Regions from separate parts of the Micromonospora sp. NBC_01405 genome, predicted to be linked through region 1. Evidence: riboswitches for the same ligand, from Rfam matches in the RefSeq annotation. Region 1 holds a riboswitch; the other holds the start of a gene.
What was found. A riboswitch is a leader RNA that binds a small molecule or an ion and turns the genes downstream of it on or off. The one in region 1 is predicted to bind cobalamin.
Positions count from the first base shown of each region.

Region 1 (3,618 bases):
CTCCACCGGGGTGAAGGCCGAGCGGGTCGACCACGACGGGCGGGCGTTCACCCTGGGAGCGGCCGGCGGCGTCGAGTTCACCGCCGAGAAGCTGCTGGTGGTGACCGGCCGGCGGGCGCACCTCGACGAGTTGGGGCTGGACGGCGTCGGGGTGGACCCGTCCCAGCGATACCTCGCCGTCGACGACCGGATGCGCGCCGCCGAGGGCCTCTGGGCGGTCGGTGACCTGACCGGCGAGGGCGCGTTCACCCACATCGCCATGTACCAGGCGGCCATCGTGGTCGCCGACGTGCTCGACCACGTCCGGCGGGCGCGGTCCGGCCCGGACGCCAGCGGCACCGCCAGCGTGGTCGGCGGCGCGGCGAGCACGGCGGGGGCCGGGATCGCCGGCGGCGTGCCGCACGCCGACTACCGGGCGCTGCCCCGGGTCACCTTCACCGACCCCGAGGTGGGCGCGGTCGGGCTGACCGAGCGGCAGGCCCGCGAGCGCGGCATCAACGTGCAGGTCGGCGTTAGCCGGCTCGGCTCGTCCACCCGGGGCTGGATCCACCAGGCCGACGGACTGATCAAGCTGGTCGCCGACGCCGACCGGGGCGTCCTGGTCGGCGCGACCTCGGTCGGCCCGGCCGGCGGCGAGGTGCTGTCGGGCCTGGTGGTGGCGGTGCACGCGGCGGTCCCGCTGCCCCAGCTCCGGAACATGATCTACGCGTATCCGACGTTCCACCGCGCCATCGAGGACGCCCTGCGCAACCTGAGGTAGCGCCGGTGGCTCCCTGATCGTCCGACGAGCACGAGGTCGTGCCGGTGCGGTGCTGACGGTCAGGGGGCGGGTGCGGTGTGGCCGGTCAGGGAGACGCGGGTGCGCCGTGCCGGCCGGCGCCCGCGGCGAAGCGGGCCGCACCCGCCGCCGCGTCGGCCGCCAGCGACTCCGCGCCGTGGGCCAGCTCGACCGCGAAGGCCTCCGGCTCGGTCAGGTTGGCGCCGGCCAGCACCGCCGCCCGGTCATTGCGCAGGCAGGTCTGCGGGTGGCGGGCGATCCCGGCGGCCAGCCGCTCGGCCTCCACCCGGGCCTCACCCGGCGCGACCAGCCGGTTCACCAGACCCATCGCGTACGCCTCCTCGGCCGGCACCGGTCGGCCGGTGAGGATCAGGTCCATCGCCCGGCTCTCGCCGATCAGCCTGGGCAGCCGGAAGGTCCCCCCGTCGACCAGCGGCACCCCCCAGCGCCGGCAGAAGACCCCGAGCACCGCGTCGGACTCGGCCACCCGCAGGTCGCACCAGAGGGCCAGTTCCAGCCCGCCGGCCACGGCGTACCCGGAGATCGCCGCGATCACCGGCTTGGACAGTCGCATCCGCGTCGGGCCCATCGGGCCGTCGCCGTCGGGCTCGACCCGGTTGCCGCCGGGGGTGCCGATCGCCTTCAGGTCCGCCCCGGCGCAGAACGTCCCGCCCGCTCCCCAGAGCACGGCCACCGCCGCCTCCGGGTCGGCATCGAAGGCGCGGAACGCGTCGGCCAGGGCCCGGGCGGTCGACCCGTCGACGGCGTTGCGGGCAGCCGGCCGGTCCAGGATCACCGTGGTCACGGCCCCGGCGCGTTCGACCCGTACCCCCATTGGCGTCCCTCCTGGTCGGACGGCTTGACCCTCGGCTGCGGGCCGCCGGGCTGGCGGTGCATGCCGAGGTGGCCGGCGGGCCGGCCCTCGGGGTGGTGGTGGACACCCCGACATCGACCGTAGCGGCCCGTCCGTCCCGACGGCGCACGCGCGCGGCGCTAGCATCGGCGGCGGCACGATCATGTGAGGTGCCCCGCGTCTGCGGGGAGAATCGGGAAGCCGGTGGGAATCCGGCACGGGCCCGCCGCGGTGACCGGGGAGCCGCCGTCCACGCGCGTCACGCGCAGCCACTGGCCGCACGGCTGGGAAGGCGGACGGTCGGGCGTCGATCCGGGAGTCCGAAGACCGGCCTCGCGTCGGGTGCCCACCGCAGCGGTGGGCCGAGCGCAGCGGGAGCCTGCCTGTGGACATCTACGACACCATCCACCGCCGCCGGGACGTCCGGGCCGAGTTCACCGGAGAGCCGGTGCCGGCGGACACCCTGCACCGGATCCTCGACGCGGCGCACGCCGCGCCCAGCGTCGGATACTCGCAACCGTGGGACTTCGTCCTGGTCCGGGACGCCGAAACCCGCCGCCGGTTCCACGAGCACGTCCAGGTCGAACGGGATACGTTCGCCGCCACCCTCGACGGCGAGGCGGCCGAGCGGTTCGCCCGGATCAAGATCGACGGAGTGCTGGAGTCGACCCTGTCGATCGTGGTCACCTACGACCCGGCGCGGGGCGGCCCGGCCGTCCTCGGGCGGCACGCCATCGCCGACGCCGGCCTCTACTCGGTCTGCCTGGCCATCCAGAACCTGTGGCTCGCCGCCACCGCCGAGGGGATCGGCGTCGGCTGGGTCTCCTTCTACCGGGAGCCGTTCCTGGCCGGGCTGCTCGGCATTCCGGACGGCATCCGGCCGGTGGCGTGGCTCTGCCTCGGGCCGGTCAGCCACCTGGCGACCGTGCCAGACCTGGAACGGCACGGATGGCGGCGGAAGCGTCCTCTCGCCGAGGCGGTGCACCACGACCGTTGGGCGGTAACCCACCGGCGAACGGCCGATTCATGAACCTCGATTGCTGAGATAGCGTGGTGTTCACCCTCGGTACCCAACCCGCTACGCTCGGGAGGATCTTCATGCGTGCCACCGTCAGGGTCCTGCTCGCCTCCGTCCTCACCACCCTCGGCCTGACCGCCGCCGTAGCCACCCCGGCCCTGGCCAGCGCCCCCGCGCCCTTCTGTGAGTCCGGCGGGTCGCAGTTCTACTGCGACGCCACCAGCACCGGCACGACGACCTGGACGGTCACCTGGTACTCCGGCAGCGTCGGGACCTTTACGAGCGCCGGACCGACCCTCTTCGCCAGCTGCCCCTTCTCCAACATCGGCCTGCAGGTGCGGGTCAGCTACAGCTACTTCGACGGCAGCGTGACCCAGTACAGCGACACCGATAGGTTCATCTGCCGCAGCGGCCCCTGGCAATAGTCGCCGGGCCCCGCGCTGCTGGCCGGTGGCAGCGCGGGGACCCCGCCGCCGGCACCCGGGCCGGTGACGTGCGGGTCCGGCGGCGGTGTCGGCCGCGTCCCCGGACGGCCGGTTGACACGTACGGCGACAAGCTCGTCACCGCCGACCGGTTTGCGACCGCTCCTGCCGGGAAGCCGGACGGGATGCGGGCACTCTTGACGAGAATCGAACAGAACTCGGCGCTGGACCGGGTCGGGGACCGGTTGCAGCGCGCCGTCCAGGCCACCATCCGCCCGCAGCGGGTGCGCGACCTGCTGCACGGCGTCTTCCTCGGGCATCCGCTGCACCCGGCGCTGGTGCAGGTGCCGGTGGGCGCCTGGATCAGCGCCGCCGTGCTGGACCTCATGCCCGGTCAGCGTCGGGCGGCCACCACGCTGGTCGGGCTGGGCACGGTCGGCGCCCTCCCGGCGGCGGTCGCCGGGCTGAACGACTGGGCGGCCCTCACCCGGGACCAGCGGCGGGTCGGCCTGGTGCACGCCGCCTCCAACACCGTCGGCCTGGCCC
Region 1 is NZ_CP109532.1:2,582,362-2,585,979, reverse strand. It holds gene OG559_RS10625 (dihydrolipoyl dehydrogenase family protein) at 1-760, shown strand, start outside; gene OG559_RS10620 (crotonase/enoyl-CoA hydratase family protein) at 846-1,613, opposite strand; cobalamin riboswitch at 1,783-1,982, shown strand; gene bluB (5,6-dimethylbenzimidazole synthase) at 2,017-2,661, shown strand; gene OG559_RS10610 (hypothetical protein) at 2,730-3,074, shown strand; gene OG559_RS10605 (DUF2231 domain-containing protein) at 3,258-3,618, shown strand, end outside.

Region 2 (3,618 bases), 2.7 Mb from region 1:
GTGAGCCCCTCGGCGGTCACCTCACCGAGCGGCACGTGCTCGGCCTGCAGGGTTGCGGCCAGCTGCGCGGCAAGGCCGAGCCGGAAGCGTCCGGTCTCGCAGTCGACCACGACGCTCTGCACGCCGGTGGCGGCCAGGTGCGTCGCCGCGCGGTGGGCACGACCGAGCGCGTCCGGCCCGAAGGTCGCACGGCCGTCGGTCACCACGACCAGCAGCGGCCGGCGGGACGGGTCGCGCAGCGCCTCGCGGCGCAGCACCTCCGCAGAGCGCTCCAGGCCCTCGGCGAGCGGCGTACGCCCGCCGGCCGGCAGGTCGGCCAGGCGTCGGGAGGCGACATCGATGGACCCGGTCGGCGGCAGGGCGACGTCGGCGGTGCGCTGGCGGAACGTCACCAGCGCGACCTTGTCCCGGCGGCGGTAGGCGTCCAGCAGCAGCGAGAGCACGGCGGTCTTGACCTGCTCCATGCGACGTCGCGCGGCCATCGAGCCGGACGCGTCGACGCACAGCAGGACGAGGTTCGACTCCCGCCCGACGGTTTCTGCGCGGCGCAGGTCGCCCGGGGCGAAGACGAGACCGCGGCTATCGACCAAGCCGCCACGGGAACGCTGGTGCGGTGCCGCCTCGGTGATGGTGCCCGGCAGGTGCAGGCGCCTGGCGACGGACGATCCGCGCTGCTGCCCGACGACCCGGCCCTGAGGTGTGCGTGCCCGGGACCGGCGGCCGGCCTGGCCTTCGCCGGTGCCCCGTACGACGAGCAGGCGGGCGCGTGCCGGCTCGCCGGCGGACGCGACCGATCCGGCAACGGCAGGCTGCGGCGCGTTGTCCGGCGCGGGCGATCCTGCGGCGTGGGAGTCGTGGACGTCCCGGGACCGGCCGTCCTGCGGGGCGTCGTCCGGCGGCCCGCCGCCGGGACCACCGGGGCCGTCGTCGGGCCCGTCCGGTCCGGGGTCAGGGTCGTCGTTGCCCAGCAGGTCGTCGAGCCGGTCCTCGTCCAGGCCGGGCTCGTCGAACGGGTTGCGGCGCCGGCGGTGCGGCAACGCGAGACGGGCGGCGACGCGGACGTCCTCGCGGGTCACGTGCGCGCGTCCCTGCCAGGCGGCGTGCGCCGAGGCGGTGCGGGCGGTGACGAGGTCCGCGCGCAGGCCGTCGACGTCGAACGCGGCGCACACCTCGGCGATGGTCGTCAGCGTCCGGTCGTCGAGCACGACGCCCAGCACGAGCCGCCGGGCTGCCACCAGCCGCGCGCGCAGGGCGTCCTGCTCGTCGGCCCAGCGTGTGGTGAAGCCCTCCGGGTCGGCGTCGAACGCCAGCCGGCGACGCACGACCTCCACCCGCAGGGAGGGGTCGCGCGGTGCGGCGACCTCGACGGTCAGGCCGAACCGGTCGAGCAGCTGCGGACGCAGCTCGCCCTCCTCGGGGTTCATCGTGCCGATCAGCACGAACCGGGAGGCGTGCTCGACTGAGAAGCCGTCGCGCTCCACGCTGACCCGGCCGGTAGCCGCTGCGTCGAGCAGCAGATCGACGAGGTGGTCGTGCAGCAGGTTGACCTCGTCGACGTAGAGCAGGCCGCGGTGGGCTCGGGCGAGCAGGCCCGGCTCGAACGCCACTACGCCGTCGCGCAGCGCCGCGTCGAGCTTGAGGGAGCCCGTCACCCGGTCGTCGCTCGCACCGACGGGCAGCTCGACGAGCCGCACCGGCCGCTCGACGACGGGCGTGGACGCGTCGATGGGCCCGTCGGGGCAGACCGCCAGGGAATCGTCCGGGTCGACCGAGAACCGGTCGCCCGCATACGTCCGCACCAGCGGCAGCACCTCGGCGAGGCCGCGCACGGTGGTGGTCTTGGCGGTGCCCTTCTCCCCGCGGACCAGGACGCCGCCGATGAGCGGATCGATCGCGACCAGGGTGAGGGCGAGAGTCATGTCGTCGGAGCCGACGACGGCACAAAAGGGGTACTGCGCTGGCATATAGGGCTCCCGCTCGATCTGCCATGACCGTCCACGACGCGGACGCGTCGCGGCTCGGATCGAGGCCGGTCTTCGGACTTCCCAGGTCTGTGCCTGAGTTACCGCAGCGGGCCCTGTGCCGGATTCTCACCGGCTTCCCAGATTCTCCCCGTGGCCATCGGCCGTGGGGCACCTCGAACCTTCGCATCACCCTAGACGCCGTCCTGACGGCCCAGGCAGCGGTCCGGCGGCCGGGCGGACCGGGCTAGGGTGCAACCATGGAGGCGCACGTGACCGTTGTCGGGCTCGGGGCCGACGGCTGGGCGGGCCTTCCGGAGCCGTCTCGGACGCTGGTGCACGGGGCTGCGACGCTGCTCGGCGGAGCCCGGCATCTCGATGCGGTGCCGCCGGTCGACGGCCAGAAGCGCGTCGCGTGGCCGTCGCCGCTGCGTGAGAATCTGCCGGGCCTGCTGGGCGCCGCGCGCAGGCCCGTCGTCGTGCTGGCGTCGGGCGACCCGCTCGTGTCGGGCGTCGGCACGACGCTGCTGGACATCCTGGGCCCGCAACGGGTGACGATCGTGCCTGCGGTCTCCTCCGTGGCGCTCGCTCGAGCACGTCTCGGGTGGCCGGCGGAGTCCGTCACCACGGTGAGCCTGGTCGGCCGCGACGTGCGCCTCGTCGTCCCCGCGCTCGCCCCCGGGCGGCGGCTGCTCGTGCTCTCCAGCGACGAAACGACGCCTGCCGCCGTCGCTGCGCTGCTCACCGGACTCGGCTGGGGAGAGTCCAGGCTGGCCGTGCTCGGCGACCTCGGCGCCGCAGGTGAGTCGCGTGCCGAGTCGACCGCGGCTTCGTGGAACGTCGTGGACGTGCCCCGGCTGAACGTCCTGGCCGCCGAAATCCGGGGCACCGGACCGGGCTGGGCCGCGGGCGGGGTGCTCCCCGACGACGCGTTCGAGCACGCCGGGCAGATCACCAAGCGCGACCTGCGTGCCAGCGCCCTGGCCCGGCTCGCGCCCGCTCCCGGTCAACTGCTGTGGGACGTCGGCGCCGGCAGCGGCTCGATCGGCGTGGAGTGGATGCGTGCGTGGCCGACGGCGCGGACGATCGCGATCGAGTCCCGCGCCGACCGCGCCGCGCTCGTGCGTCGCAACGCCGCCACGCTCGGCGTTCCCGGCCTGCGTCTCGTCGAGGGCTCGGCGCCCGACGCCCTGGCCGGTCTCGAGCGCCCTGACGCGGTGTTCGTCGGCGGTGGAGCGACCGTCCCCGGCGTGCTCGAAGCGTGCTGGGACGCGCTCGGCACCGGTGGCCGGCTCGTCGTCCACGGCGTCACGGCCGAGACCGAGGCGGTGCTGCTCGAGCAGTACCGTCGCCGTGGCGGCGAGCTCGTCCGTCTGCACGTCGAGCGCGCCGAGCCGCTCGGCGGCTTCACCGGCTGGACGCCCGCGCGTGCCGTCAGCCAGTGGACCGTCACCAAGGGAGAGTCATGACCGTCCATTTCGTCGGGGCCGGACCCGGTGCCGCCGACCTGCTCACGCTGCGCGCGGTGCGCCTGCTCGAGGTCGCGGACGTGTGCCTGTATGCGGGCACCTACCTCGACGCCGACGTGCTCGGCCACTGCCGCGACGACGCCCGGCTGGTCGACACCCAGCACCTCGACCTGGACGAGATCACCGCC
Region 2 is NZ_CP109532.1:5,289,312-5,292,929, forward strand. It holds gene OG559_RS23005 (VWA domain-containing protein) at 1-1,964, opposite strand, end outside; cobalamin riboswitch at 2,010-2,155, opposite strand; gene cbiE (precorrin-6y C5,15-methyltransferase (decarboxylating) subunit CbiE) at 2,222-3,430, shown strand; gene cobM (precorrin-4 C(11)-methyltransferase) at 3,427-3,618, shown strand, end outside.
Region 2: another riboswitch for cobalamin. It lies ahead of OG559_RS23005 (VWA domain-containing protein); the one in region 1 lies ahead of bluB (5,6-dimethylbenzimidazole synthase).